One region of the Pseudomonas sp. NY15354 genome, then DNA from elsewhere that is predicted to be linked to it. Evidence: riboswitches for the same ligand, from Rfam matches in the RefSeq annotation. Region 1 holds a riboswitch; the other holds the start of a gene.
What was found. A riboswitch is a leader RNA that binds a small molecule or an ion and turns the genes downstream of it on or off. The one in region 1 is predicted to bind cobalamin.

Region 1 (15,567 bases):
TCGCTGTAGAGCCGCACGCAGGCCTGCGCCAGCGCTTCGGCGGTTCCGGCGATAGCGCCCGGCCAGGGCAGGGCGCCATGCATGGCTTCGGCGCCGATGGGCGTGGTGACACTGGGGGTGCCGCAGAGCATGGCGTCGGCCAGCTTGCCCTTGATGCCAGCACCAAAGCGCAGCGGCGCCAGGCACAGGCGTGCGTTGCCCATCACCTGCAGCGCATCCTCGGCCCAGCCGAGCAGGTGGAAGCCCTCTTCGGGGTTGTGCAAGGCCAGGGCCTTGGGTGTGGCGTAGGCGCCATGGATGTGCAACTGGGCCTCGGGCAGACGACGGCGAATCATCGGCCAGAGGTTGTGCTTCATCCACAGCACCGCATCCCAGTTGGGCGCATGGCGGAAGTTGCCAATGGTCACGATGTGCTCGCGCTCGGCGAAGGGGCGCAATGTCTGGGCAGTCGGGTCGAGCATCAGCGGGCACCAGTGCAGCAGGTAGTCCGGCACACCGAAGCCATTGACCAACAGGTCTGTTTCCACGTCCGAGATGATCAGCGACAGGTCGCAGCGATAGATGGCCGCCAGCTCGCGCTGGGCCAGGTCGGTGGGGGCCATCTGGCGGAACAGCTCGGGGCCGCTGGTGTTGAACAGGGCGCGGAAGTCGTTGGGGTCCAGGCCTTCGATCAGGCGTCGGCGCAGCAGTTGATGGCGGGCCTCGCGCAGGCTCTGCAGGTCGGAGGTTTCCAGCACGCGCAGGGCGTTGGGGCAGTGTTTCCGGACGCTCGGGCCAAACTGCTCCTCCATGGCGAAACGGTCGAACAGCACGATGTCCGGCACCAGTTCGGCGATGAAGTGCTCGAAGTGCTCGTCGATGAGCTGTTCAGCGATGCCCTGGCTCGCGAGATCGGCCTTGTGCTCGGCGGCGTTTGCGGCGCTGGCGAAGGTGATGCGCCAGCCGCGAGCAAGAAAGCTTTCGAGGATCTGCATCATGTGGCCGCCGACGGCGGAGGAGCGAGGTTCGGGCCAGGCTTGGCCGATGACCAGGGCGTGGAGCATGGAGGAGGGGCCTTGGGCTGGAAAACGCGTATTTAACCATGGTCTGGTGCACGGGGCCGCTTCTACAGATCCATGTAGGAGCGGCCTCGTGTCGCGATGGGGCTGCGCAGCAGCCCGTGCAGTCAGAAGGTGTAATCCACCGTCGCAAAGTACGACCGCGGCGCCCCCAACAGCCACTGCTCGCTGGTATAGACGTAGGATGCTGCATACTCGCGGTCGAACAGGTTGTTCACCTGCAAGCCCAGACGCACATCCGGCAGCACCTGCCAGCCGAGATTGGCATCCACCACCGTGTAGCCAGGCACGCTGTTCTCATTGGCCGCACTGTCGTAGCGCTGGTCCACATAACGCACACCGAGGCCGGCATCGACCTGTTGGCCAAACCCTTTGCTCACCCATAGATTGGCCGTGCGACGGGGCACATTGCCTGGCCTGTTACCCGCTCGATCCACCACGCCCTCTGCTGTGTCTTCGAGGTAATCGTCGAACTTGGCGCGCACCACCGCAGCGTTGGCCGAGACCTGCCACTGGTTGGCCAAGGCCAGCTCCACGGTCGCCTCCAGTCCATCGGAGGTTTGTTGGCCCGCTTGCTGTACGCCATGGTTCACCGGGTCGGCGACCAACAGCTTCTTTTTGACGATGTGGTAGGCCGCAAGCGTCCACTCGCCACGGCCCTCCCAGAACCGTTGCTTGAGACCCAGCTCGGTCTGCTTGGCCTCGGTCAGGTCATAGCGCTGCGCCGGGCGCAGGGTCAACAGATCCCCCACGCCATCCTCGCTGGTCGAGTACTGCCCATACAGCGACAGCTCGTCGGTGACGGCGAACACCAGCCCGGCGCGCCAGTTGCCGCCTGGCAGGCTGCGCTCGCTGCGGGTGTCGTTGACCAGGTCGTTGCGCTCGATGTGGTTCTGGTCGCGGCGGATGCCGGTCACCAGCGACAGGCGATCGGTCAGCTCGGTGCGGTTCTCGGCGAACAGGGCGAAGGTATGCGTGGTGGACAACGTTTGAGGGCGTGTCGGCGACAGGCTATGGAACCTGCCAGGCGCCGGGTGCCAAGGGTCGAGCGGGTCCGTAGCGCCATCGTCGTAGGGAGCGTTGCTGTCGACGTTGAAACGGATCTTGTTGTATTCGGCCCCGATGAGCGTCTTGCTGGTCAGGCCAAACAGGTCATGGTCGAAGGTGAAGCTCTGGCGATCGCCGATCTGTTCCTGGTTGTGCTTGATCTCCAGGAAGCTGCCGCGCTCCAGCCGATCTACATCGCCATTCCAGGCGTAGGTCTCGGCATTGCGCCAATGTCGCCGGCTCTTGATGTAGTACAGCTGGTTGCTGGCCGACACGCTGTCGCTGATGTTCCAGTCGGTATTCAGGCGGGTCCATTCGTCATGGTAGCGCTGCACGTCGTTCTGAACGTTGTAGTTCTTCTTGCGCAGGCTGCTGCGGTAGCGCCCGCCGATCAGCGGCGTGCCGTAGTAGTTGGCCGGTTCTGCGTCGCCGCGTTCGTGGGCCAGGGTGAAACTCAGGTCGGCTGTTGCGTCGAAACGCAGTGCCGCGCTCAGGGCCAGGCTGCGCGAGTCGGTGCGGTCGACCCAGCCGTTACCGGCCTGCTGGTTGACCGTCATCCGATAGCTCAGGCGCTCGCTCAGGCTGCCGCCGCTGTCCAGACCGAGCTGCTGGCGGTCCCAGGAGCCGTAGCCCAGGCGCAGCTGGTTATGCACCTCGCCTGCAAAAGGCTTTTTCGGGATCACGTTCACCACTGCACCGGTGGCGCCTTCGCCATACAGGACCGAGGCGGGGCCGCGGATCACGTCGATGCGCTCGACCATCCATGGGTCGACCGGAAAGGTCAGCGTGCCGGCACCGCTGTACAGGCGCGAGCCATCGAACAGGGTCATCACCGAGCTGTGGCCCTCGAAGCCCCGGGCCGACAGCCCGGTGCCGCCATCGCCTGGGCTACCGGTGAAGGTGATGCCCGGTGAGCGGGTCACGGCGTCCTGGACGGTGAGGTTGTTGCGCTGCTGAATCTGTTCGGCGCTCAGGGTGCTGGTGCTGGCCGGGGTCTGCAGGGCGCTCAGGTTCAGGCGCGATCCAGCATCGGTTGGGGTAGCCAGGTCGACACTCGGTGCCTCATGGGTGTCGGTGATGGTCGTCGAGGGCAGGGCCAGCACCGGGTTGTGCTGTTCATCGGCCACGACCGGAAGGGAAACGGCCAGGCAGGCCGCCAAGGTGTGAAGCGTGTAGGTACGGGACATGTCGTTCCACTGCTGCAGGAATGAATGGATCCCGGTGGAAACAACGCATAGACAAGCGAACGCGCACGCAAGGGGCGTGCGCGAAGACCGGCCTGCGCCCGCCCACCGCGGGTTTGCCAACGTGAAGTTCCAGGCCGGTCTCCGGGCTTGCGAGGGTCATGAAGCCTTCACCTTCCCATGCATGCGCACAGTGGTCTGTCGAAGGGTTCGCTCGCTTACCGTTGCGGGGGCAGCGCCGGACTTGTCGTGTGAACGACGCACCGGCTTCCCGTTTCACCCTGCGCGCGGCGGCGCAGGACACCTGAAACTGGCGCGCATCTGACCATTGATCGGATGGGGAGTCAATGCGCGGGGAAAAGACGAGGGCTCAGCGCCCGCGTCGGCGCGAGACCCGCGCCTCGATGTTCTTGCGTCCGATCAGCAGCGCGGGCTTTTCCACCACGGGTTCGTCCGCCAACCATTTGTACATCACCAGGCAATCCACCAATCCCAGCTGGGCATGGCGGTACGCCTTGGGCAGGCGGCCGACCGTCTCGAAGCCCAGCTTATGCCACAGCGCCACGGCCACCTCATTGGTGGCTACCACCGAATTGAACTGCAACGCCAGAAAACCCTCCTGGCGGGCCAGCTTCTGCGAGTGTTCGCACATCAAGCGAGCAACGCCGCGGCCACGGGCGGCCTCGCTGACCATGTAGCCGCAGTTGCCCACATGGCTGCCGGGGCCGGCGGCGTTGGCCTTGAGGTAGTAGGTGCCGAGCAGCTCGCCATCCTGCTCGGCCACCAGGGTGCGCAGAGGCAGTTCCAGCCACAGTTGGCGGGCCTGTTCGAAGGTCAGCGCGGGGTCGAAGGCGTAGGTCTGGCGGGCCTGGATGATGGCCTGGAAGGTGGGCCAGAAGCGCTCGAAGTCTTCCGGGGTCATGGGGCGGATCTGAATCATGGCGGCTCCTGCTGGCTGAGCCGCCAAGTCTGGGTGGCCTGGCGCCGCCGCGCAAGGGCGACGACGCCGCTCAGCGTCAATTGCCGGCCTTGCCCACCGCATCCATGGCGCGGGCCGAATAGACCAGCGCGGCGCCGGCGTTCATCGCCACCGCCACGCCCAGCGCTTCGGCGATCTCCTCGCGGGTGGCGCCATGCTTGACCGCCTGCTGAGAGTGCACGGCGATGCAGCCGTCGCAGCGGGTGGTCACCGCCACGGCCAGGGAGATCAGTTCGCGGGTCTTGGCATCGAGGTGGTTGGTCTTGGCGCCGGCGCCGCTGGCGGTCATGTAGCCGGCCACGGTATCCGGAGACAACTGCTTGAGATCGCCGATGCCGGCCATCAACTGCTTACGGTAGGCGTCCCAGTCCATCATGCTCATCGTCTTCACCTTGTGAGGTTGGCAACAGGAGCTTTCAGGCTAGTCGAAGTTTTCCCGTGGGCACGGCCTTGTGTCGCGATGGGCCGCGCAGCGGCCCAAAATTCAGGCTTTCAGATGTAGATGAAGAACAGCACCAAAGCTGCGACCACCGCCCACTTCTCCAGGTAGTAGCGGGTACGGTTGCGCTTTTTCAGCGCTTTGCCGCGCTCACGGATCTTGTAGATGCGGGTGAACAGGCGGTTGATGCCGCCGGTCTTGTCATTGGCGTCGTTGGGGGCGGCGGCCGCGGCCATGACGTTGCGGCTGAACCAGCGGTTGAAGGCGGTCGCCCAGCGGTACTTGAGCGGGCGTTCGACGTCGCAGAACAGGATGATGCGATTGTGCTCGGTGGTGTTGGCGGCGTAGTGGATGTAGGTCTCGTCGAACACCACCGCTTCGCCGTCGCGCCAGGCGTACTTCTCGCCATCGACGTCGATGTAGCAGCCATCATCGTTCGGCGTGTCGAGGCCCAGATGGTAACGATAGGAGCCAGCATAGGGGTCGCGGTGACGCACGAGCTTGGCGCCTGGCGGCAGGGTGGCGAACATCGCGGCCTTGACCGTGCCGATGCTTTGCAGCAGCTCGGTGGTACGCGGGCACAGCTTCATCGCCGATGGATGGCTCTCGCCGTACCACTTCAGGTAGAAGCGTTTCCAGCCGGTCTTGAAGAAGGAGTTGAAGCCGACATCGTCATAGTTGTCGGACTTCTTGATTTCACCGACATGCAGCAGTTGCTGGGCTTCTTCGCGGATTTCCTGCCAGTGGTCCTTGAGCGGCTGCAGCTCGGGGAAGGCCTCCACCGGCAGGTAGGGCTTGGCCGGATGCTTGGAGAACAGGTACAGGAAGGCGTTGACCGGGGCCAGGAAACTGGAGTGATCGCCCAGTTGGCGGGTCAATTTGTGGCGAACCCGACCGCGCAGGTGGACATAGGCGATCGAGAGGACGAAAAGAAGTACTAATGCAATTTTCATGGACGGCTGCTTGTCAAGATGGCCATGCTTCATGGCTTGAGCTCGCCAGCATAAACAATCATGCGTTGGCTTTATAGGATTAATCTCACATTGCCAGGCAGACATTCGTACGATAACCCCCGTTCGTGTTGTGTGCCCCGGCCTAGACGATTTCAAGGAGGGAATGACGGATGGCATTCGATGAACGCGACAAGGTCCAGCCCTTCAAGCGCCTGTTCTTCGCGCTGTCGGTCAGCGATGCCCAGCGCCGCGCCATTGCCCAGTGGCGACGTGCATTGGCGCTGCGCAGTGGCAAGCCGGTGCCGGCGCAGAACTTCCACCTGACGTTGCTGTTTCTGGGCGATGTCGATGTTGCCCAGGTGCCCGCCCTGTGCGCCGCCGTCGATCAGCTCAAGCGCCCAAATGCGCCGATTCGTCTGGTGCTGGATCGCCTGCAGGTGTGGCCGCGCGCCAGCGTCTTGGTCCTGGAGCCGCAGCAGACGCCACCGGCCATGCGCCAGTTGGTCTATGCCCTGCAGCAGGCGGCACTGCCGCTGGGGATCGCTGAGCAGGTCCGTGAGTTCCGGCCGCACCTGACGTTGTCCCGCGACTTTCGCAGCCAGGTGCCGGAAGCTGGCACAGCGCCGGAGTTTTTCCTTGCTGCGCGGTCGTTCACCCTCTACGAGTCGCGCAAGGGCGCCTATTGGCCATTGGCCGAGTGGCCCTTGGAGGACTAAAGCCAGCCTGTGCGTCGTGGTTGTGAGACAGGGGACTGGCGCGTACCATGCCGTGCATTCCTTTCAATAACAAACCACACGGCACTGGCCAGCATTGGCACGTGGCGTGTGGACTTTCGTCTTGTCTGCGGAGATCAACAACCCATCCATGAACGGACCTACCCCAAACGTTTTGCCTACCACCGCGCAAAGCGGCAGCTGGCTCAGTGTCATCGCCTTGGCGCTGGCCGCCTTCATCTTCAATACCACCGAATTCGTGCCGGTGGCGCTGCTCAGCGACATTGGCCACAGCTTCGACATGAGCACCGCCCAGGTCGGCCTGATGCTCACTATCTATGCCTGGGTGGTGGCGCTGGCGTCGCTGCCGATGATGCTGATCACCCGCAACATCGAGCGCCGGCGCCTGCTGTTGTTCGTCTTTTTGGTGTTCATCGTCAGCCATCTGCTCTCGTGGCTGTCCCAGAGCTTTGCCATGCTGCTGGTCAGCCGTATCGGCATTGCCCTGTCCCATGCGGTGTTCTGGGCCATCACCGCGTCGCTGGCAGTGCGCGTGGCGCCCCCAGGCCAGCAGGCCAAGGCCCTGGGCTTGCTGGCCACCGGCACCACCTTGGCCATGGTCATGGGTATTCCGCTGGGGCGCGTGGTGGGTGAGGCCCTGGGCTGGCGGGTGACCTTCCTCAGCATTGCCGGTGTGGCATTGGCCACCCTGCTGTGTTTGGTGAAGTCGCTGCCACTGCTGCCGAGTCAGAACTCCGGCTCCCTGCGCAGCCTGCCGATCCTGTTCAAGCGCCCGGCGCTGGTGATCACCTACCTGTTGGTGACGCTGGTGATCACCGCGCAGTTCACCGCCTACAGCTACATCGAGCCGTTTGCCCTGCATGTGGCGCAGATCGGCGGCGAGCGCACGACCTTGCTGCTGCTGTTGTTCGGAGGCGCAGGGGTGTTCGGTTCGTTGCTGTTCAGCCGCTACAGCGACCGCTTCCCCCATGGGTTCCTGGTGGCGGCCATCGCCTCCCTGGCGGCGTGCCTGCTGCTGATGTTGCCGCTGTCGGGCAATTTCTATGTGTTCGCGGCGTTGAGCATGGTCTGGGGCGTGGCGATCCTGAGCTTCAGCCTGTCGTTGCAATCGAAGACCCTGAAGCTGGCCTCGGATGCCACCGATGTGGCCATGGCACTGTTTTCGGGGATCTACAACATCGGCATCGGCGGCGGTGCCTTGCTGGGCAGTATCGTCAGCAGCCAGCTGGATGTGGCTTATATCGGCCTGGTCGGTGGCAGCGTCGCAGTGGTGGGCCTGGTGTTGGCGGCGGCGAGCACTGGGCGGTTTCGCGCAGCATTGGGCAAGTAGCCCCCTGAGATCAGCGGTGGCTGCTTCGCGGGTAAACCCGCCCACCGGGATTGCTCCGCTCTCAAGACTTGCGTAATGCCAGTGGGAGCGGGTTTAGCCGCGAAGAGAACGGCGTCGAGCAGGCTGGTTGAGTCAATGATCGGCAGGTTGCAATGCGGCGAAGCGCTCGCGCAGCCACAGGTGCAACTGCGACACCGCAGGCGAGAGCTGCTTGCGGTGGGGGCATACCAGGGTCACGGGCGTAAGCTCGCCCGGGTGCTCTGGCAACAGGATCTCCAGCTCGCCCGCCGCCACGTTGGCGCTCACATCCAGCCATGACTTGTAGACGATCCCTTCACCCTCCAGGGCCCAGCGCCGCACCACGTCGGCATCATCGCTGAACAGCGGGCCACGCACCTGCACGGTGCGGTTGCCCAGACGCCATTTGTCATAGACCCGCCCCAGTTGCAGGTAGAGCAGGCAGGCATGCTGCTGGAGCTCCTCGGGTGTACGCGGGCGGCCATGGCGTGCCAGATAACTGGGAGACGCCACCAGCACTCGACGGTTCCAGGGCGCCAGGGGCAGGGCGATGTAGTTGGCCTCGGCGTTCAGGCCGTAGCGGATGGCTACATCCACCGGATCGCGGGAAAAGTCGGCGACCTGGTCGGAGAGAAAGAACCGCAGGCTCAGCTCCGGGTGTTCGCGGCGAAACGCGCTGAGCCAGGGCAGCAGGATGTTGCGCCCAAGGTCCGACGGCGCCGACACCTGCAGCACACCGCGCAGACTGCTGTGGGCCCCGTGCAGGTTGTCGCGCCCTTGGCGCAAGGTGTCGAGCACGCTTTGGGCAGTGGGCAGGTACAGCTCGCCTTCGGCGGTCAGGCGCAGGCTGCGGGTGGTGCGGGCGAACAAACGCACATCCAGCTCGCGCTCCAGGCGCTTGATCGCCGCCGCCACTTGCCCCGGAAGCAGACCCGCCTCATGGGCGGCGGCAGTGAAGCTGCCCAGCGCGCTGCTGCGCAGGAACAATTCGAGATCGGCAAGACGCAGCATTTTCACTCCAAGGATGAAAGTGTTGCTGCATTGTGCGGGTTTTTCTTTTTGACGGGAAAGATAAGATGCGCGACAAATCCGTTCTCTTGAGGAGTTGTCTTGATGGATACCGTTGCCCTGGCCAAGCGCCGCTACACCACCAAAGCCTACGATGCCGCCCGCCGCATCCCCCAGGCCACCGTCGACGCGCTGCTCGAACAACTGCGCCACAGCCCGTCGTCGGTCAATTCGCAGCCCTGGCACTTCATCGTCGCCGACAGCGCCGAAGGCAAGGCGCGCATCGCCAAGGCGACCGAGGCGTTCGCCTACAACACGCCGAAGATCCTGGATGCCTCCCATGTGATCGTCTTCGCTGCCCGCACCGACATGCCGGAGTCGCACCTGGAGGCGGTGTTGGCGCAGGAGGCCGCCGATGGCCGATTCCACACCGAGCAGGCCAAGGCGGGCCAGGACGTGACCCGTCGCGGCTACGTCAACCTGCACCGCTTCGACCAGAAGGACCTGCAGCACTGGATGGAGAAGCAGACCTACCTGGCCCTGGGCACCGCCTTGCTCGGCGCTGCCGCCCATGGCCTGGACGCTACCCCCATCGAAGGTTTCGACAGCAAGGCGCTGGATGCAGAACTCGGCCTGCGTGAACAGGGCTTCACCAGCGTGGTGCTGCTGAGCCTGGGCTACCGCAGCGAACAGGACTTCAATGCCGGCCTCAACAAGTCGCGCCTGCCGGCTTCGACGGTGTTCACTTTCCTCTGAACCGTACGGGCTAGTCGTCAGGCGCCTGTGACAGGGGCCTGGCCACATGCTCCAGCGAGCGGCGTTCGGCGGCGGTGCCCCAGCGGGCCTGCACCAGCGCGGCGATGATCATCAGGCCGGCGCCGATCAGGTAGCCATACAGCACGTTGATACGCTCACCCGTCTCGATCAGTACGCCGAACAACGCCGGCCCGATCAAGCCGCCCAGGCCGGTGCCGAAGGCATAGAACACGGCGATCGCCAAGGCGCGGATCTCCAGGGGAAAGGTCTCGGCCACGGTGAGGTAGGCGGAGCTGGCGGCGGCGGAGGCGAAAAAGAAAATCACCATCCAGGCCGCCGTTTGCTCTGTGACATCGAGCAGGCCTTGCTCGAATCCATACCCGCTGATGGCCAGCAGTACACCGGATATCAGGTAGGTGGCGCTGATCATGACGCGGCGACCCAGCACATCGAACAATCGCCCCAGCAGCAATGGCCCACAGAAGTTGCCCAAGGCGAACGGCAGCACGTACCAGCCGACACGCTCGGACGGCACGCCGTAGAAATCGGTGAGCACCAGCGCATAGGTGAAGAAAATGGCGTTGTAGAAGAACGCCTGGGCGCTGAGCAAGGTCAGGCCGACCAGGGCGCGGCGCCGGTGCGCGACGAACAGGCAGCGCATGACCTCGCCCAGGGGTGTGTGATCGCGGGCGCGTAGGCGCAACGGTGGGGTATCGAGGGCAGGTAGCGTGATGCCGCGCGCACGCAATTGGCGTTCGATATCGGTGACGATGCGTTCGGCGCGCTCGGGTTGACCATGGACCATCAACCAGCGCGGGCTCTCCGGAATCCACAGGCGCATCAGCAGGATCGCCAAACCCAGCAGCGCACCGATGCCGAAGCACAGGCGCCAACCCAGATCGCCGCCGACCCGTGCCGGGTCGAGCAGGATCACCGCGCCGATCGCCCCAAGGGCTGCCCCCAGCCAGAAGGTACCGTTGATCACCAGATCCACCCAGCCGCGATAGCGGGCGGGGGTGAACTCCTGGATGGTCGAGTTGATGGCGGTGTACTCGCCGCCGATGCCCGCCCCGGTGAGAAACCGAAACAGCAGAAAGCTTGCCAAATTCCACGAAAACGCAGTGGCAGCCGTGGCGCCGATGTACAGCGCCAGGGTGACGAAAAATAGCCTGCGCCGACCCAGGCGGTCAGTCATCCAGCCGAAGAACAAGGCGCCAAGGACGGCCCCGGCGATGTAGGCGGCGCCTGCCAGGCCGATCTGGGTGTTGCTCATGGCCAGCGCCGGGCTGTCCTTGAGGGCACCGGACACCGAACCCGCCAGGGTGACTTCCAGCCCGTCCAGCAACCAAGTGATGCCCAGGGCCATCACTAGCAGGGTGTGGAAGCGGGTCCAGGGCAGTCGGTCGAGGCGGGCGGGAATGTCGGTGTGGTAGAGGCGCCCGGCCGCGGTGGGGAGCGAGGGTTGGTTCACCAGGTGGGCTCCGGTCTGCTGGCGGTATGTGCCTGGCAGTGGAGCCCTTTTCAGCGGGCGGAGTTCATTTCAGCAACGTCGATAACTCCACGGCCTTTGTGGGAGATTCTATGGTGTCGGACAAGCTCGAATCGCCTTGGGTTGGTATTCCTTGACACTTTTCAGCCGTGCAAACGCCAGCCCTGGCGTAGTTCCCACAGGCACAGCGATGTTGTTGAGAACACCGGAGAACCTGTGTGCGGGTTCACCCGCGAATAGGCCAGGGACAGTCACCACAAGGCGACAGAAGCGGCGCTCACCACTCGCCCGAACACGTCGATGGCCTTGTCCACCTCGGCCTCGCTGGTGAAGCGTCCCAGGCTGATCCGCACGCTGTTGCGCGCCTGGGCGTCCTCGAGCCCCAGGGCCAGCAGCACGTGGGACGCGGCGTTGCTCGCCGAGTTGCACGCCGAGGTGGAGGACAGGGCCAGCTCGCTGGCCAGTGCCGCACTGTTGAAGCCCTTGGCGTCGATGCACAGGTTCAGGGTGTGAGGGATGCGTTGTTGGGCGCAGCCATTGAGGCTCACGCCGGGCAGGGCCAGCAGCCCTTGGCGCAGGCGCTGGCTGAGCTGGGCGATGCGCTGGTGTTCGCTGTCGCCGGGTCCGCCGGCCAGTGCGAAGGCACTGCCCATGCCGACGATCTGGTGGGTCGCCAGGGTACCGGAGCGCAGGCCACGCTCATGGCCACCGCCGTGCATCTGGGCACGCAGCATCGGGCGAGCGCGCGGGCCGACATAGAGTGCGCCGATGCCCTTGGGGCCATACACCTTGTGGGCCGAGAACGACATCAGGTCGACCGCCTGACGGGCCAGGTCCAGGGCGACCTTGCCCACGGCCTGTGCGGCGTCCACGTGCAGCAGGGCGCCATGGGCGCGCACGTATTCGCCGATGGTGGCGAAATCGGTGAGCGTGCCCAGTTCGTTGTTGACCGCCATCAGCGACACCAAGCGGGTGTCTTCACGCAGCGCGGCCTGTACCGCCTGCGGTTGAATCAGCCCGTGCGCGTCCGGTGCCAGGCGCGTGACCGCCCAGCCCTGGCGTTCGAGCTCGGCTGCGGTGTCCAGCACCGCCTTGTGTTCCAGTTGGCTGGTGATCAGGTGACCCGGCTTGCCGGCACCCTGGGCGATGCCCTTGAGCGCCAGGTTGTTCGATTCGGTGGCGCCGGAGGTCCAGACCAGATCGGCCGGGTCGGCGCCCACGCGCTCGGCGACCTGGCGACGGGCCTGCTCCACGAGCTCGCGGGCGGCCTGGCCATACGCATGACCGCTGGAGGCCGGGTTGCCGAAATGCGCCTCTTGGCCGAGGCAGGTGATCATGGTCTCGATGACGCGTGGGTCGACAGGGGTGGTGGCGGCGTAGTCGAAGTAGAGCGGGGCGCTGGGCATGATGGGAATCCGTGCAGGTCGCCATGACGTGGCGATCGATGGATCCATCGTACCCAGCGCTCCGGAGATGCTTTTTGCCTTGTTGGCCCAGTGCGGCGCGCCTTGAAGAAAAGTTTTTCTATCACGCCTTTGCGTGTAGGAAATTATTCTCTAGATGGTAGGTTTATCTTCGCAGGGATAGGGAGTCAGGCCGTGAGGTGCTGCTTTTCTTCTTCCTCCGCGACCCGTTCGCACAGATCGATGATCTGCTCGCGCATCCACCGGTTGGCCGGGTCCTGGTCGGTGCTTTCGTGCCAATACAAGTGGGTTTCCAGCGGCGGTACTTCGACCGGCAGCGGCAAGTGGCGCAATTGGTGGCGACGGGCGAAGCGCTCGGGGACTGTCATCACCATGTCGGTCTGCTGCAGCACTTGGGACGCCATCAGGTAATGCTGCGAGCGCAGGGCGATCTTGCGCTGCACGCCCATCTTGCCCAGGGCCAGGTCGACATAGCCCAGGCCATTGCGGCGGCTGGAAATATGGATGTGGGTCAAGGCCAGGTAACTGTCGAGGGAGAGCTTGCCCTCGGCCAGCGGGTGCCCCGGGCGCAGCGCGCAGACGAAGCGGTCTTGCATGAGCTTGACGTGGCGCACCTGCGGATCGGTGTTCAGCGGCGCATCCACGGCAAAATCCAGGTGGCCGGCGGCCAGCTCCTTGGTGGTTTCGCGCCGCTTGCACAGGAAGCTTTCGATCATCAGCGCCGGGGCCAGGCGCCGCAGGCGCTGGAACAACGGCGGCAGGATCACCGCCTCGGTGAGGTCGGTCATGCTGATGCGGAAGGTCTTGTTGGCCTGTTGCGGGTTGAAGGTACGGCTTTCCTGCACCGAGGTGCGCAGCAGGGCCAGTGCGTTGCGCACCGGGCCGATGATGTTCTGCGCCATGGGGGTGGGCACCATGCCCTGGGCGGTGCGCACGAACAGCGGGTCGTTGAAGGTTTCGCGCAGGCGCGACAGGGCGTTGGACACCGCAGGCTGGGTGATGCCGACGATCTGTCCGGCACGGGTCAGGTTGGCTTCGGTGTAGATCGCATCGAAGACGATGAACAGGTTGAGGTCGACCTTGCTGAGGTTCATGGCATGGCTCTTTATAGGAATTATCGGCCGATCATATATTGCTTATGAATGTTAATACACGCGGAAAATAGACTAGGTGGATAGCGCCTGGGTGCTCTAGGCTCTGGCCCATGTTCTTCAGCCTGTGAAGGGAGCTTCAGATGGATTTCGCCTATTCGCCCAAGGTCCAGGCATTGCGCGAGCGCGTCACTGCATTCATGGACGCCTACGTCTACCCTGCGGAGCCGGTGTTCGAACGCCAGGTCGCCGAGGGCGATCGCTGGCAGCCCACTGCGATCATGGAACAGCTCAAGGCCCAGGCCCGCGCCGAGGGGCTGTGGAACCTCTTTTTGCCTGAGTCAGAGTACGGCGCGGGTCTGTCCAACCTCGAATACGCCCCCTTGGCCGAGATCATGGGCCGTTCGCTGCTGGGCCCGGAGCCCTTCAATTGCTCGGCGCCGGACACCGGCAACATGGAAGTGCTGGTGCGTTATGGCAGCGAGGCGCAAAAGCGCCAGTGGCTGGAGCCTTTGCTGCGCGGGGAGATCCGCTCGGCGTTCGCCATGACCGAGCCGGACGTCGCATCCTCCGACGCCACCAACATGGCCGCCACGGCCGTGCGCGAGGGTGACCAATGGCTGATCAACGGGCGCAAGTGGTGGACTTCCGGTGCTTGCGACCCGCGCTGCAAGGTGATGATCTTCATGGGCTTGTCCGACCCCGAAGGCCCGCGTCACCAGCAACACTCGATGATCCTGGTGCCCACCGACACGCCGGGCGTGAAGATCGTCCGCCCGTTGCCGGTATTCGGCTACGACGATGCCCCCCATGGCCATGCCGAGGTGCTGTTCGAGAACGTGCGGGTGCCGTATGAAAACGTGATCCTGGGGGAGGGGCGCGGCTTCGAGATCGCCCAAGGCCGCCTGGGCCCAGGCCGCATCCACCACTGCATGCGCTCGATCGGCATGGCCGAACGGGCCCTTGAGCTGATGTGCAAGCGTGCGGTCGAGCGCACCGCATTCGGCCGACCGCTGGCCCGGTTGGGTGGAAACGTCGACAAGATCGCCGATTCGCGCATGGAGATCGACATGGCACGGCTGCTGACCCTCAAGGCCGCCTACATGATGGACACTGTCGGCAACAAGGTCGCGCGCAGCGAAATCGCCCAGATCAAGGTGGTGGCGCCGAACGTGGCGTTGAAGGTGATCGACCGGGCGATCCAGATTCACGGCGGGGCTGGGGTCAGCGGTGACTTCCCGCTGGCCTACATGTATGCGATGCAGCGCACCCTGCGCCTGGCCGACGGGCCGGATGAAGTGCACCGGGCGGCGGTGGGCAAGTACGAGATCGGCAAGCATGTGCCCAAGGAACTGCTGCGTAGCGGGCACTGAAGGGGGGCTGCTGTGCAGCCCATCGCAGGCCCCGAGGTGGCTGACCGGGGCTCATGGACGAGGTCAGGACTGGTCAGGCTGCTCGTGCGGCGGGTCGTCGTGCCGGGCCCGGGTCTTGAACAGTGACAACAGCACCCCGCCGAGCAGCAAGCCGAAGGTCACCCCCAGCGATAGCAGGGCCGGCACCTTGCCCACCAGGCCGTGGTAGAAGATCTTGCAGCCGATGAACACCAGCACCAGCGCCAGGGCGTACTTGAGGTAGACGAAGCGGTGCATCAGCGCTGCCAGGGCGAAGTACAGCGAGCGCAGGCCGAGGATGGCGAAGATGTTGGAGGTATAGACGATGAACGGGTCCTGGGTGATGGCGAAGATCGCGGGCACGCTGTCGACGGCGAACACCAGGTCGGCCAGCTCGATCAACACCAGGGCCAGGAACAGCGGCGTGGCATGGCGCAGGGCGGTGCGCTGCCCGGGCGGCGTGAGGCGCACGAAGAAGTGCGCGCCGTGGAGCTGGTCGGTGACCCGCATGTGCCGGCGTACGAAGCGCAGCACGGGGTTGTTGGCAAGGTCCGGGTGGCTCTCCTGCCGCGACAGGGCCATCTTCACTCCGGTGAACAGCAGGAAGGCGCCGAACAGGTAGAGTACCCAGGCAAAGTGCTGCACCAGCGCCGCACCCACGCCGAT
Region 2 (15,567 bases), on a different contig from region 1:
GGGCGCTGGGCTGACCGTTTGCGCCGGCCGGTGATGCTCTATGCCGGGCTGGAGCTGCTGGTTGCGGCGCTCGGCGTTGGCGCGACGCTTTGCCTGGGGCAGGCCGCAGGCGCGTTTGCCCGGTTAGAGGCCAGCGTTGGCGCATGGGCCTGGATGCTGCCTTTTGTTCTCGTGGGCTTGCCGGCTTTTTTCATGGGCGGAACATTGCCGGTGCTGGTCAGGGCTTTGGCTCCCGACATTGGCCAGATGGGGCGTGCCGGCGGCGGGCTGTATGCAGCCAACACCGCAGGGGCTATCGCGGGAACCCTCGGCGCAGCATTCCTCCTGTTGCCTGGCCTGGGCGTGCTGGCCAGTGCCTGTGTCGCGGCGCTGCTCAATGTCCTGGCAGCCATCGTCGCGCTGCGCGTGGTGCGGTCGAGCGTCACGCCTGCGCCGCGTTCGGCCACGGCCAGCCGCGCCCATAGCGGCCCGGCACGCTTGGCCATCGCCTTGTACTGCATCGCGGGAGGTGTGGCGCTCGGCTATGAAGTGGTCTGGACTCAATCGATCGTGCAGTTCATGAGCACGCGCGCTTTCGCTTTTGCCGTGGTGCTGGCCACGTATCTGTGTGGTCTGGTGATCGGTAGCGCGCTGTATGCCCGGCACGCCGATCGGATTCGTGACCCGTGGGGGGTGTTTGGCCTGCTGATCGCCACCGCCGGACTGCTTGCGATCCTGCAGATCGCAGGCCTTGGGCAATGGTTGATCGGTGCGCAGAGCCTGGCCGAACACGGGGTGCGCAACCTTGGCGGCAGCGAGCTGGCGGGCATGTCGGCGCGTTTCGCGGTCGCAGGGCTGTGCGTGGTGTTCCTGCCAACCACGTTATTGGGGGCGGCGTTTCCCTTGGCCCTGCGTTTGACGGTCGACAGCGATCACGTGGGGCGCGATGTGGGCCTGGTGGTCGCGCTCAATACCCTGGGCGGTATCCTCGGCGTGATGCTGACAGGGTTCGTGCTGGTGCCGGCGCTTGGTCTGGTACGGAGTCTGGCCGTGCTGGCGATGCTCGCAGCCGTGGTGGGTGGAGTGGCGGTGTGGCGGGGCATAGCGGTGAGCCGCAGGATGCGCGTGGGCGTCGGCGTGATGGCGCTGGCGACTCTGGCCTGCGGGATACTCACCTCACCCCAGCACCTGGCACATCTGATGCCTGCAACCCGCAGTGGCGAGCTAGCGTTCTATCAGGAGGGGCGAGGTGGCACCGTGGCGGTGGTGCGTCAAGGCACGGGGCAACGGCAGTTCAGTCGGCTGTACATCCAGGGGGTGTCCAACACCGGGGATGCCATGCCATCGCTGCGCTACATGCGCCTGCAGGCCTTGCTGCCGCTGCTGATCCACCGGGGCGAGCCGCGTTCGGCATTGGTCATCGGCTTTGGCACCGGCATCACCGCAGGTGCAATGCTGCGCTACCGCGAGCTGCAACACCCGGTGGTGGCCGAGTTGTTGCCGGAAGTGCTCAAGGCTGCGCCTCACTTCAGTGGCACCTTCGACGCTATCAACGACCCTCGCCTGGATATCCGCTTGCGCGATGGCCGCCGCGAATTGCTGCGTAGCAGCAGTCACTACGACATGATCACCCTGGAGCCGCCACCGCCGTCGGCGGCGGGCGTAGTGAACCTGTATTCGCGGGACTTCTACCAGCTGGCCGCCAGTCGGCTGGCCGAAAACGGGCTCGTCGCCCAATGGCTGCCACTGCCGACTCAGAACGACGAAGACAGCCGTTCGCTGGTGCGCAGCTTCATCGATGTCTTTCCTTACGCATCGCTGTGGACCACCGAGTTCCACGAGATGCTGCTGATCGGCTCGTTGCAACCTCTGGAACTCGACGCGTCGCGCATCCAGGCGCGTTTCGCTCAGCCGCAGGTGGCAGGGGCCTTGGGCGAAGTCGGGATCGATTCCCCGGCAGCCCTGCTCGCGACTTGGATCACCGACCGCCAGGGCCTGGAAACCTATGCCGGCGGTGCACGCCCCGTGACCGACGACCAACCGCGTATCGAGTATGCCCCCTGGGTTAGGGCCAAGGAGATCACCCGGGTACTGCCTGCGCTCTTGGCGTTGCGGCGGGATCCCCCTTTGCTCAATGCACCGCCTTCGCTGCAGGCGCAGGTCAATGATCAATGGAAGCGTCTGAGGCGCTTCTATGATGTGAGCCTGCTGGCCTACCGGGGTGACCGACAGGGCTGGGCCAGGGAAGTGCGCGCGGTCGTCCGGGAAGACGGTGATAACCCTTATTACCGTTGGTTTATCGGCAATCCACGCTGATCCGTCGAGCAGGAGGCTTTGATGTCATTACGCAAGCGATTGCTTTGGCTCCTGGCGCCGCCTCTGGTGGTGGCGCTGGTGCTGATCTACCTCCTGGCCCATGGCTTGCTGCTGGGCCGGCTGGACCAGGAAGATGAGCAACGTTTGATTGCCCAGGCCGCGCAGATACGCGCGCTGCTCAACAACCAGTTCGAGCGTGACCACGACCGGTTGCAGAGTTTTGTGCAGGCCCTGGCGCCCGAGGCCGCAACCGGCGCAATCCTGCCGGTGCCCGACGGGACTTTGGGTCGGATGAACGTCGACTTTCTGGTACGCCTCGATGCGCAAGGCCGAGTCAGCGCCGCGCAGTGGCTACCGGTAGAAATGGCGTCATTGGTGTATCTGGATACAGCGCTGCGCCCAAGCCAGCGGACATTGCGCGACGACGTGCTGGACAGGGTCGAACGCCTGGGGCAAGCCGGTGAGGTCCTGTCCGGGCCTGGGCAACTGCTGGCCGTGCAGGGGGGGCCGATGATACTGGTCGGCGTACCGCTCGATCCGGCCCGTTCGACGAGCGCAGGCGTGCTGTATGCCGGGCACTTTCTCAATGGCACCCGCATTGCCGACTTGCAGCGCCAGCTCGACGGCGTACTCCGTTTGTTGCCTTACCAACCGGTGGACGGCGCGCAACAGATCGCCATCAGTCCGCGCCAGGTGCTCGATGACGCCCGCCAGCGCATCTTTTTGCTGTTCAACAATGGCACCGGCAAACGTCGGCCTGCGCTGGAGCTGACACGCGATCGTTACCTGTACAAAGAAGGCAAGGCGCAGATCAATCTGTTCTTCGGCGCGTCGGCACTGCTCGCGGTACTGGCCTGGTTGCTGATCTACCTAGGGCTGGAGCGGTTGGTACTGCGCAGGATCTCGCGCATGCACCAACAGTTCGTGCGTATCGGCCCGGACACAGCCGGACAGCGCTTGAGCGATCGCGGCCAGGATGAGCTGGGGTTGCTCGCGCAGGAGGCCAACCGCATGCTCGATCGTCTCGAACAAAGCGAAGCCCGCGACCGCGCCATCCTGCGGGCCATGCAAGAGGGCTACTTCGAACTCGATACCCATGGGCGACTGCAATCTGCGAACCCTGCGTTCTGCCGGTTGTTGGGGCTGGCACCGCAGAGCATCACCGGGCGCAACGCCAGTGAATGGCTGCAGGCCTGCGACGAAGCGCAACTGCGCACGCTGTTCGAGACCTGCGAGCAGGGTGAAGCCCCGGCGTTCGCAGGCCGCATACAACGCGCCGACGGCAGTGTTGGCCATTACGAAACGCACTTGTCGGTCATCCTGGACCACCAGGCGCAGGTGCAGGGCTATCGCGGCATCCTGCATGACGTCAGTGACCACGTCGAATACCAGAACCAGTTGTACGACATGGCCTATTGCGACGCCCTGACCGGGCTGGGCAACCGCAAAGCCTTCTACGAGCATCTAAAGCGCAGCCTGGCCGATGCCAAAGGTCCGGTGGCGCTGCTGTTCATCGACCTGGATCGCTTCAAGCAGGTCAATGACCGCTTTGGCCATGACGTGGGCGACGGTTTGTTGGTGCACATGGCCAACCGCTTGCGCGATGCGGTGCGCAAGCCTGATCGCGCGTATCGGCTGGGTGGGGATGAGTTCACGTTGATCCTGCCAGGGACAGGCGAACAGGATGCCGAGCGGCTGGCGCAGCGGTTGCTGCAAGTGCTGGGCGAGCCTGTGCAGCTCGATGAACAGGTGATCGACTTCGTCACCCCTAGCATCGGCATCGCGCTGTATCCGCAGCATGCGCAAGATCTCGATTCGCTGGTCAAGGCCGCTGACCAGGCGATGTACGAGGCCAAGCGTCAGCGTAATCAGGTCTATTTGTCCGAGTCCGGGCCCGTGGGGGACGCTATCGAGCCGGCGCAGGAACAGCGATCCCCGTAGCGGGTGTTGGCATGCGTGTCTCGCTGCAGAAGGGCAGGGTTGATTGTCGCTGTGGATAACGGCAAAATTCGTACGCAATTACGTGGTATGTACCACGGTATGAATCGTAGAGGCAGCGATGGCACGGGTCGGTATCAACAAGGTGGTGGTGCAGCAGGCGCGCCAAGCACTGCTTGCGCGGGGTGAACACCCCAGTATCGATGCAGTCCGTATCGAGCTAGGCAATACCGGCTCCAAGACCACCATCCATCGCTATCTCAAGGAACTGGAGGTGCAACCACCAGCCCCTTTGGATACGGCAAGCCTGAGTACACAGCTGAGCGGACTCGTGGAGCAACTGGCCGAGCAGTTGAACGACGAAGCCCAAACGCGCATCCGTGATGCCGAAGCCGACTTCGAGGCGCAGCGCGAGCAACTGCAGGCGCAGCTGCAGTTGGCGCAACAGACGCTGGCGGCAGCGCATCATCAGTTGCAGATCCAGGCGAGCGCGTTGCAGGCCGAATCCGAAAAACTGCTGACCACCCAAAGCACCCTGCAGGCCGAACAATTGCGCAGCGCCAGCCTCAACCAAGCGCTGGGCGAGGTGCAGTTGCGCCTGGCCGACAAGGACGCACAGGTGCAGCAACTGCAGGTGGAGCTGCGCCAATTGCAGCAGGGCATGCTGGTGCGCCAGGAGGAGGCCACGGGCCTTCACCGGGACAACGAGCGGTTGATCGGGGAGCATCGGCAGGCGATGGAGCAGCGCACAGCGCTGGAGGCACAACTGGAGCAACGTGATGCCCAGGTTCAGGGGCTGCGCTCGATCCTGGCCCAGGCCCAAGGCGCAAGCGACGAAATGCGCCGACAACTGCAGAACCAGACAACGCAACTGGAGCACAAGCGCGAGCTGTGCGGCGACCAGGTCCGCCAGCTGGAGCGCTTGCAAGGCCTGCTCGATGCCCGGACCGCAGCGCTGGCAGTCTGCGAAGCGCGCCTGGCGCAGGTGGATGGCGGGCCCTCAGCCGCTGGACACCAGAGCGGGTAGATGAATCAAACTTATGCGCGGCGATGGGTTCTTCCATAGACACTCGTCTGGAGACTTGCCATGAATCAATCTGACCCGCGCAAACCCGACCAAGGGCCGCATTCCTCCGAACACGCCACTCACCCGAACGACCTGGGCTTTGACCCGGACTCACCTGATCTCGAAGACCCGCAAGTCGATCCCCAAGGGCCGGCCAAGCCGCCCAGGGATGACGAAAAGAAAGCCTGAGCGCAAAGGGCCGCAATGCGGCCCCAGCGGGTTATCGGTCTATCTTCTTGGCTTGCTCGACCCCAGCGGACGACAGCTTGATCGGATAGGCGACGCTCAGTTGGTGCTCGGCGTCGACCTCGACACTGCCATCCTGGATGAGCCCTTGGTCCTGTAGGGTCTTGAGCATTCCGGCTACGGCCTTTTCGCCGCGGTAGTTGTCCAGCAGCTCCTTGCCCAACCCTTGCGGATGGGCATGGAGCAGACGGGTGAGGATCTCTGATCGCAATGCATCGTTACTCATGACGCGCCTCACGTTCGTTGCAGGTCATTTGCCATATTTGGCCTGGAGTTGCTTGGCCTGTTCCAGGTGATGCTCGAGCTTGGGCAGGGTCTCGCTGGCGAAAGACTTGAGCTCGGGCTTGTCGGAGGTGCTGGCCTCGCTCTTGAACAGCTTCACGGCTTTTTCATGGGCGTCGACCTGGTTGTTGATGTAGGACTTGTCGAAGGACTCGTCGCGCCATTCCAGGATCACTTTCTTGACCTTGTCGGTCAGCGCGGCTTCATCCGGTGTGCTCAGGTCCAGGGAACGGGCGATGTCGCCGAGCTTCTGGTTGGCTTTGGTGTGGTCGGTGACCATTTGCTGAGCGAAGGCCTTGATTTCAGGGCTTTTGCTCTTTTCCTGGGCCAGGTTGCCGGCCACGACTTCAGCGATGCCGGCCTCGGTGGCCTCATCGACGAAGTCGTTGGAACTGGCGGCCAGCACCTGCATCGACGCCATGCCGAGTGCGACGGTCAACCCGACGCGCTTGAGGAACAGATTGCTCATGTGTCACTCCTTATCCATTGGCGCGACCTCTATGTCGCGTACGGTTGAGCGCGACCTGTGGGCAAAGGTTTGATTTTTTGCGCGCTGCCAAGGCGAACGGTCATTGGTTTGAACATTGGCGCGGCACAAGGCTCAGAGATTCAAAGGTCGCATCGAGGAGCCGCCCATGAGCATCGAACGCAGCATTCCCGAGCTTGAGGCGTGGTACGCCCAGTACGACGATGCGAGCTATCGCCGCGAATCGCCGGACGCCTATCATCATGAGCTGGTCCGTACTGCCGAAGCGCTGCGTGACGACGGCGCGATCGACTGGGACGACTGGCTGGCGCTCAAGGCCCTGGCCGACCAGGCCCATGTGCGCGCCCTCGCGGAAGCCGTGCAGGCCCATGTGGACGACCCTGACGCATGAAGACGCTGAAAATAGCCACGTTCAACATCAATGGCATCCGTAGCCGACTGCCAGGGCTGCTGGCCTGGCTGGCGCGCGAGCAGCCCGACATCGCCTGCCTCCAGGAACTCAAGGCCGCGGACAAGGATTTCCCGCGCGAAGCTTTGGAAGCGGCGGGCTATGGCTGCCTGTACCACGGCCAAGCGTCGTGGAACGGTGTGGCGATCCTGGCCCGCGGTAGCGAGCCGCTCGAGGTGCGTCGGGGGTTGCCGGGCATGGACGACGACAGCCAGAGCCGCTACCTGGAGGCAGCAGTGCAGGGCGTCTTGATAGCATGCCTGTACCTGCCCAATGGCAACCCTCAGCCGGGCCCCAAGTTCGATTACAAGTTGCGCTGGTTCGAGTGCCTGATCACTCATGCCAAGACCTTACTCGACAGCGCTCACCCCACGGTGCTGGCGGGGGATTTCAACGTGGTGCCCACCGACCAGGACATCTACAACACCCGCTCCTGGCTCAAGGACGCGTTGCTCCAGCCAGAATCCCGGGCGTGCTACCAGCGCCTGCTGGAGCAAGGCTGGAGCGATGCGATCCGCCAGCTGCATCCTGATGCGCAGGTCTACACGTTCTGGGACTACTTTCGCAATCACTGGCCCCGAAACGCGGGCCTGCGCATCGATCACTTGTTGCTCAGCCCCGAACTTTCGCCACGGCTCAAGGCCGCCGGCGTGCATGCCTGGGTACGCAACGAACCCAAGGCCAGCGACCATGCGCCGGCCTGGATCGAGTTGTCCGCGCCCCCGCGTCACTGATCTATAGTCAAGGGCGGTGAGTGCTGGACACAAGGGACTGTAATGGCTGCAAGCAGGAGGCAGGACGAGGAGGGGGTGTTCGCCGTGACCGGCGAGGGCCGCGCCGTTGCCTTGTTCCGCCTGGTTCTGAGCTTCATGGCGGTGGTGATGCTGGCCTTCGTGCTGATCGAAGGCTGGCGGATCTGGCGTGACTACCGGCATGCCTTCGTCAATGCCGAAGATGCGGTGACCAACCTGGCCAGGGGCACCGCCCAGCATGCCGAAGACGCCATTCGTCAGGTCGATGCGATCACCTCCGCCCTGGCCGAGCGCATCGAGGGCGACGGCTTCGAGCACCTGGATCGGCCTCGACTGCACGCCTTGCTCAAGCAACAGAAAGCGATCATGCCGCAGCTGCATGGCTTGTTCGTTTATGGCGCCGATGGCCGCTGGATCGTCACCGATCAACCGACGATCGCGCCGCGGGCGAACAATGCCGATCGCGATTACTTCATCTATCACCGCACCCATGCCGACCGAGACGTGCGCATCGGCTCGGTGGTGCGCAGCCGCTCCACGGGCGACTTGATCATTCCCATCTCACGGCGGCTGAACAACCCCGACGGTAGCTTCGCCGGGGTCCTGCTGGGTTCGATCAAAGTGGATTGGTTCGTGCGTTACTACGGCGACTTCAAGATCGACGAGCGCGGCGCGCTGGTACTGGCCAAACGCGATGGCACCATTCTCGTGCGCCGGCCCTTCGTCGAGCAGGTCGTGGGGCGCAGCCTGGCCGACAGCGATATCTTTCGCAATCACCTGCCTTACGCCGATCAGGGTGTGGTGGAGGCGGTCGCGGTGGTCGACGGGACGCCACGCCTGTACGCCTACCGGGCCTTGGCCCATTACCCACTGGTGGTTGAAGCGGGCTTGTCGCGCGAATCGATCATCGCGCCTTGGCGCCACGACATGCTCAAGTCGATCGCGGTATTGCTGCTGTTGTTGTCGGGACTGGCGGCCTTTGGTTGGGTGGTGCTGCGCCAGTTGCGCGAGCGCATCGCCATCGAGCGCGCCTTGCACCAGGCGCATCAGACGCTCAAATCCTTGGCCTTGACCGACAGCCTGACCGGCCTTGGCAATCGTCGCCGGCTGGACGGGGTGTTCGAAGCAGAGATACGCCGGGCACGGCGCCAGGGTTATCCCTTGGCCCTGGTGATGATCGACCTGGACTACTTCAAGGCCTACAACGACCGTTACGGCCACCCGGCAGGCGACCAATGCCTGCGGCGCTTCGGCGAACTGCTTGGCCATGCACTGAAGCGCCCGGGCGACCTGGCGGTACGCTACGGCGGCGAAGAGTTCACGCTGTTGCTGCCCAACACCGACGCCCAGGGCGCGGTGGCGATCGTGCAGGAGATATTGATGCTGCTGCGCCGCCTGGTGATCGAGCATGCCGGCAGTCCGTTGGGGCAGGTATCTGCCAGTGCCGGGATCGCAGTGGGCTATCCAGGACCGGAAGACACCACGCCGGAAAGCCTGACGGCTGCCGCCGATGCCGCCCTGTACGAGGCCAAGCGTCAGGGGCGGGACCGCTACAGCCTGGCGAGCAGTGCGCTAGCCAATTGCTAGCCGCATGGCGCAACGCCCAGACAAGCCATGCGCCTGCTCATCGCGCAAGATGCCTCGCAGGCGCTCATCCAACTGCGCAGGCGTCAGGGTCGTGAAACCGAGGCGGGCGTAGAACGGCGCATTCCAGGGCACATCGGCGAAGGTGGTCAGCGTGACCGCTTGCAGACCACGGCTGCGCGCAGCGTCGATGGCCTCGCGCAAAAGGCGCCGGCCCAACCCTTTGCCCTGGGCGCGTTCATGCACCGAGAGCTCATGGATGTGCAATTCGCTTCCTGCCGTCTGCGCGCAGAGGAAGCCGATCGGCCGGTCGTCATCATCCACAGCAACCCAGCTATCGCCCCGCGCCAGAAAGGCCTGATGAGCGGCGTGATCGAGCACATCGCTGGAGGCCAACCAAGCAAGGCCTGGTAACTCGGTGAATGCCTGTGCGGCCGAACGCTCCACTTCAGGGAGCAGCGGCAGGTCGCGGGGAAGAGCAGGGCGTATGCGCATCGGGCGGTCCTTGGCCAAAGCGTCCAGTCTATTAGCCTCTAGATAAGGTGCAAGGTGGTCTCAGGGCGGAGGTGGCGCTCATCCTTTCATGGAAAAGCCCTCCGAATGGTCGAGCGGCGATGGTACCCTTGCGGCCTTCGTTGCTATCTCGGACCGTTACATGTTGTTCAATCTCGCCATCCTGTTCGGCACCCTGGTGGCCATGGAGGGCGTCGGCACGCTGGCTCACAAGTACATCATGCATGGCTGGGGCTGGTGGCTGCACCGCTCGCACCATGAGCCACACCTGGGCATGCTGGAAACCAACGACGTCTACCTGGTAGCCCTGGCGCTGATTGCGGCGGGGCTGGTGGCGTTGGGCAAGGCAGGCTACGCGCCTGTGCAATGGATCGGCGGCGGTGTGGCGGGGTATGGCGTGCTGTATGTGCTGGCCCATGATGGCTTCTTTCATCGCCACTGGCCCCGCGCGCCCAAACCGGTGAACCGCTACCTCAAGCGCCTGTACCGGGCGCATCGGTTGCACCATGCAATCGCTGGGCGCAAGGGGAGTGTGTCGTTCGGGTTCTTCTACGCGCCGCCGCTGCGTGTACTCAAGCGTCAGGTCCAAGCCCGCCGGCGTCACTAGAGTCAGGCTTTGCGGCGCAACAACACGATGAAGAACAGCCCGCCGATGGCCGCCGTGGCAATGCCGATGGGCAGATCCTGAGGCGCGATCAGCGTACGTGCGCCGATATCCACCCATACCACGAACAACGCGCCCAGCAGGGCGCAGGCAGGCAGCAGTCGGCGGTGTTCGGCCCCGACCAGTCGACGGGCGACGTGAGGCAGCATCAGTCCGACAAAACCAATGGCGCCTGAGAGCGACACCAGCACGCCGGTCAACAGGGCGCAGCCAACGAACACCTGCGCCCGCACTCGGCGCGGCTCGAAGCCAAGGCTCACGGCCGTCTGCTCACCGCTCATCAAGCCGTTCAACGCCCGTGCCAGGCTCATCAGCAGCGCGAACCCCGCCAACACGCACAGCGCCGGCAGCCAGAGCAGAGGCCACTGTGCCAGGCCCAGGCCACCCAGCATCCAGAACATCACCGAGCTCGCCGCGTGGGGATCGCCGGTGTACAGCAGCAAATTGGCCAGCGCCATGATCACGAAGGACACCGCCACCCCGGCCAACAGCAGCCTGTCGCTGTCCAGTCGACCACGCCGGCTGGCCACCGCCAGGACCAGCAACATGCTGCCCAAGGCACCGACGAAGGCCGCGAGGGGCAGGCTGAAGGGGCCGGCGAAAGTGCCGAGGAACAGCACCACCAGCACCGCCCCCAGCACCGCGCCGGAACTGACGCCCAGCAGGTGCGGATCGGCCAGCGGGTTACGGGTGACGGCTTGCAAGGCGCCGCCAACCAAGGCCAGGCCTGCCCCCACCAAGGCCCCTAGCAGGACCCGTGGGGCGCGGATCTGCCAGACAATCTGCGCCTGTCCCCGGCTCCACTCGCCCATTTCAGTGGCGCCCAATTGATGCATCAGGATGCCCCACACCTTGGCCAGCGGTACGTGGGCCGCACCAAAACCCAAGGACAACAGGCAGGAGAACAATACACCGGCCACCAACAGCGACATCAGCAGGCGATACCCCCCGGGGCTGCGCACCGGCATCAATGCGCTGCCTCGGCGAACAGCTGCGGATGCAGGGCCGAGGCCAATTGCTCGATGGCGCCTGCGTTGTCCACCGAGGGGGTGACCTGCAGGTACGACAGCACCACGAAGCGGCGCTCGCGAATGGCCTTAACCTCGCTCAAAGCGGGGTTATTGAGTAGAAAGTCGCGTTTTTGCGCCCAACTCGTCGGGCCATAGTCGACGATGACGATCACCTCCGGGTCGCGCTCTACCACGCTCTCCCAATTGACTTCGGTCCAACTGGCGCTCACATCGGCCATCACGTTGTCGGCACCGGCAGCCTCGAGCAGTGCCTGGGGCATGCCGAGCCGGCCGGAGGTGGTAGGACGGTCCTCGCCACTGTCGTAGAGAAAGACACGGGGTTTGTGCTGCACCTGGGCCAACTGCTCGTGTACCCGCGCGATGCGCTGCTTAAGCTGCCCGACGAGCTCGTCGGCACGGGGTTGAACATCGAAGATCCGCCCCAGATTTTTCAGGTCCCGGTACAGGTCCTCCAGGCTTGCGCGGCGCTGGGGCATGATCCAAGAGCAGGATTCGCTCAGCTCATACACCGGGATACCCAGCGGTGCCAAGGTTTGCGGTGTGAGCGGGCCACCTACGTTCATGCCGTAGCCCCAACCGGCGAACAGGAAATCGGCCTGGACATCGAGGAGGTTTTCCGGCGATGGGTAGCGCGGCGCAAGTTCAGGAAGGCCTACCAAGGCGTCACGCAGGGATGGGTCGAGGGTCTTCCAGCCACTGACACCGCTGTAGCCGATCATCCGCTCGCGCAGACCCAGGGCCAGCAGCATCCCCGTGAGGTTGATGTCGTGACTCACCGCTCGCTGCGGCGCCTGGTTGAAGGTGACGTCACGCTCGCAGCTGCGCACGGTGACGGGGTAGCTGTCGGCCCAGGCTGCAAAGGGCAGGGCGGTGAGCAGGGCAAGGTAAGTCAGGCGTCGCTTCATGCGGGGCTGATCCAGGTAATACGTGGGTGGGACGCCAATGGGTGGCGATCGACCAGGGCGCGAACACCAAAGACCTGCGCCAGGCGCTGCTCGGTCAGCACGTGCTCCGGCGTGCCTTGGGCGACGATGCGCCCGGCATCGATGACATAAAGGCGGTCACAGAAGGCCGCGGCCAGGTTCAGATCGTGAAAGCTTGCCAACAGGCCTAGACCAGTGCCACGCAAGTGTTCGAGCAAGGCCAGTTGGTAACGCGGGTCGAGATGATTGGTCGGCTCATCCAAGATCAACAAGCGCGGTTGCTGCACCAATGCCCGAGCCAGCAGCACACGCTGTTTCTCGCCTCCCGACAGCGGTGCAAAGCCTTGGTCGGCGCGGGTGTGCAGGCCTAGTCGCTGCAGGCAGGCGTCGATCAATGCCTGGTCGTCTTGGCTGTCGAACCAGCCTTGGTGCGGAGTTCGGCCCATGGCGACCACATCGCGCACACTGAGGCCGAAATCCTCGGGGAACTCCTGCAGCATCACCGCCACGCGCTGGGCAACCCAGCGAGGGGAGCGCTGCCAGATATCTTCGTTCTCCAGCAGCACGCGCCCGCCATCGGGCCGGGTAAAGCGATAAGCGCAGCGCAACAGGCTGGTCTTGCCGCTGCCGTTCGGGCCGATCAGGCCGACGAACTCACCCGCGTGGACGTGCAGATCGATACCGTCGAGCAGCCGCAGACCGCCGGGCGAGGGGGCCCAGTGCAAGCTTTCCAGACGTAGGGTAGGGGATGACATGCAGACCAACCGTACCGGGGTGAATGAAACCCGACAGGTGAAGGCGCGCAAGGGCATCGCGGGCAGGCTGCTGCCCCAAGACCGGCCCGCGCCCGCCCACCGCGGGTGTTGCCAAAGGAGGTGACAGGCCGGTCTCCGGGCTTGCGAGGGGCTTGAAGCATTCACCTTCCCATGCCGGCGGCACAGTGGTGTGTCGAATGCATCGCTCGCTTACCGTTGCGGGGGCAGCACCGGACTGATCGCACAAGGCGACGCACCGGCTTCCCGTTTAATCCCCGGCGCGGCGGCAGGGGACACCTGAAACTGGGGCGCATCTGAGCATTAATGGGCGGGTCAGTCAACCAAACGGGGCGGTCCTTTGCGGTCGCGTGGCTGATTGTTACGCGATGTTACCCATTGCCCCAGTTCCGCTGCCGCCTTCTGGCTGCAAAGGGCCTTTTTGAGGGAAGAAGGCAGGGCATGGTGTTTGCATTGCTCAGGCCACGAACCTCAACTGGAATAGACCATGAGTTCTCCACTGCATTGCTGCACCGTCTCGCCAGTCGCGGGCAACCTCGGCGTCCTGTCGGCTGCTGCCAGTGGCCTGGAGGGGTTCGTCACAGGTGTTGGAGGCGACATTGACCTGATACTGGGGCGCGCGGGGGTCAATCCCGAGAGCCTGCGCCAACCCACGCTGAGCCTGCCGCTCACCAATTACTGCCAGGTGCTGGAGGAGGCCGCCCGCCAGTCTCACTGCGATAACTTCGGTTTGCACTACGGCCTGCAGTTTCAGCCGCAAGCCTTGGGATTGCTCGGTTATGTCGGGTTGTTTTCCTACACGTTGGAGGAGGCTCTGCGCAACTTCGCGGCTGCGTTTCCTTACCACCAGCACGACACCTTGATACGGCTGGTCGACTGCGGCGAACGCTATCGCTTCGATTATCAAGTGCAGCACAGCGCCATTCTGGAGCGTCGACAGGACGCCGAACTGACCATGGGCATGGCGCTTAACCTGATACGCCACGTGCTGGGCAAAGACTGGGCGCCAGTCGCGGTCAGCTTCGAGCACGCTCGCCCACAGGACTGGCAGGTACATCAGCAGGCGTTCGGCGCGCCTGTCTATTTTGGGCGCGGGTGCAACTCGATGCTCGTCCCCAAGGCCGACCTCAAAGATCGGCGGATGCCAGAGCACGATGCCAACTTGCTGTTTCTGGTTCAGGACGTGCTCCAGCGTCTTGGGGCGCACGATCAGCGGCGCAACCTGTTGGATGAGGCGGACGCCCAGGTGCGCCTTGCCCTGAGCGGCGGAGAGCCGTGCCTGGAGAAGATCGCGCAGGCGCTGGAACTCAGTTCGGCCGGATTGCAGCGCCACTTGCGCGAGGCAGGCCTGAGCTTCAGCCAGCTGGTCGAAAGGGTCCGCCGGGAACTGGCGGTGCACTACCTGCGACAGCCCAAACGGCCGGTGTCTGACCTGGCGGGGTTGCTCGGGTATTCCGAGGCGAGTGCCTTCTCCCGTGCTTTTCGCCGTTGGTTTGGTGTAAGCCCGCGGCAATGGCGCAGCGAGGATCACTGAACCGAAAATTGACTTTGCATGTTGAACTCGCTCGTGCAGGGTCAAGTCTTGGTCTAGACCACGATATAAGATCAAGTTCGCAAGCTCCGGATACCTCCCGGCAGGCGCCTTGATCGAGCAGAGCAGGGGTGCCAGGCCTACGTCGCGGTAATCAACAGAGGACAACAACATGTACAAGAGTCCTGAGAACGCCCGCCATTACTGGAAATCCCTTCAACGCTGGCGCGTTCAGATATTCATCATCACGTGGCTGGCCTATGCCGCGTTCTATTTCACCCGCAAGGCCTTTTCGGTTGCCAAGCTGGGTATCGCCGAAGACCCCAGCTTTACGCTCGACAAAGCGGCCATGGCCAACCTCGACGCGCTGTATCTGGCCGCGTACGCCGTAGGCCAATTCGCCTGGGGAGTTTTCGCCGACCGTTACGGTACCCGCGTCGTCGTGCTCGGTGGGCTCGTGGTGTCGGCACTGGCCGCACTGGCCATGGGCACCTTCGCGACCTTGCCAATCTTCGCCAGTTGCATGGTGATCCAGGGGCTGGCGCAATCCACAGGCTGGTCAGGGCTGTGCAAGAACATTGGATGCTTCTTCGCCACCCGCGAGCGCGGGCGCGTGCTGGGCTACTGGAGCACCTGCTACGCCTTCGGCGGCCTGGTCGCAACGCCGTTCGCTGGATGGTGGGCGTACCAGATCTCTCATGATTGGCGCATGGCGTTCATTTCCTCGGCGGGCGTCGTGCTCGTGGTTGCCGTGCTGTTCTTCCTGTTGCAACGTAATCGCCCGCAGGATGTAGGTTTGCCTGCTGTCGAAGACGAGGACCGATCGGCCGGGCGAACCGACGCCCCCCGAGAGAATTACTGGGCGGCGCTGCGCAAGGTGTTGGCCAACCGTACGGTCTTGGTGCTTGGGGTCGCGTATTTCCTGCTCAAGCCAGCCCTCTATGCAATCCTGATGTGGGGGCCGGTGATCGTCTATGAGCGGATGCCGAGTATCGGCAAAGTGGCCTCGGCCATAGTGCCGTCCGCATTCGAAG

Region 2: linked by a shared signal. The riboswitch ahead of ACNFCH_RS10955 (ABC transporter ATP-binding protein) and the one ahead of ACNFCH_RS12690 (TonB-dependent receptor) in region 1 are both predicted to bind cobalamin.

The regions. Positions count from the first base shown of each region.
Region 1 covers NZ_JBLUPV010000010.1:109,529-125,095, reverse strand. Annotated here, with positions in the region: gene ACNFCH_RS12695 (glycosyltransferase) at 1-1,043, opposite strand, end outside; gene ACNFCH_RS12690 (TonB-dependent receptor) at 1,166-3,292, opposite strand; cobalamin riboswitch at 3,407-3,612, opposite strand; gene ACNFCH_RS12685 (GNAT family N-acetyltransferase) at 3,660-4,229, opposite strand; gene ACNFCH_RS12680 (carboxymuconolactone decarboxylase family protein) at 4,306-4,650, opposite strand; gene lpxO (lipid A hydroxylase LpxO) at 4,761-5,660, opposite strand; gene thpR (RNA 2',3'-cyclic phosphodiesterase) at 5,831-6,376, shown strand; gene ACNFCH_RS12665 (sugar transporter) at 6,525-7,724, shown strand; gene ACNFCH_RS12660 (LysR family transcriptional regulator) at 7,857-8,753, opposite strand; gene nfsB (oxygen-insensitive NAD(P)H nitroreductase) at 8,856-9,506, shown strand; gene ACNFCH_RS12650 (MFS transporter) at 9,517-10,977, opposite strand; gene ACNFCH_RS12645 (cysteine desulfurase family protein) at 11,247-12,401, opposite strand; gene ACNFCH_RS12640 (LysR family transcriptional regulator) at 12,587-13,513, opposite strand; gene ACNFCH_RS12635 (acyl-CoA dehydrogenase) at 13,654-14,883, shown strand; gene ACNFCH_RS12630 (TerC family protein) at 14,947-15,567, opposite strand, start outside.
Region 2 covers NZ_JBLUPV010000008.1:125,304-140,870, forward strand. Annotated here, with positions in the region: gene ACNFCH_RS10890 (fused MFS/spermidine synthase) at 1-2,295, shown strand, start outside; gene ACNFCH_RS10895 (diguanylate cyclase domain-containing protein) at 2,317-4,236, shown strand; gene ACNFCH_RS10900 (DNA-binding protein) at 4,355-5,260, shown strand; gene ACNFCH_RS10905 (DUF6021 family protein) at 5,321-5,488, shown strand; gene ACNFCH_RS10910 (hypothetical protein) at 5,520-5,771, opposite strand; gene ACNFCH_RS10915 (DUF4142 domain-containing protein) at 5,796-6,296, opposite strand; gene ACNFCH_RS10920 (hypothetical protein) at 6,463-6,705, shown strand; gene xth (exodeoxyribonuclease III) at 6,702-7,496, shown strand; gene ACNFCH_RS10930 (sensor domain-containing diguanylate cyclase) at 7,539-9,101, shown strand; gene ACNFCH_RS10935 (GNAT family N-acetyltransferase) at 9,087-9,593, opposite strand; gene ACNFCH_RS10940 (sterol desaturase family protein) at 9,754-10,218, shown strand; gene ACNFCH_RS10945 (iron ABC transporter permease) at 10,221-11,243, opposite strand; gene ACNFCH_RS10950 (ABC transporter substrate-binding protein) at 11,243-12,211, opposite strand; gene ACNFCH_RS10955 (ABC transporter ATP-binding protein) at 12,208-12,984, opposite strand; cobalamin riboswitch at 13,093-13,300, opposite strand; gene ACNFCH_RS10960 (AraC family transcriptional regulator) at 13,490-14,536, shown strand; gene ACNFCH_RS10965 (MFS transporter) at 14,706-15,567, shown strand, end outside.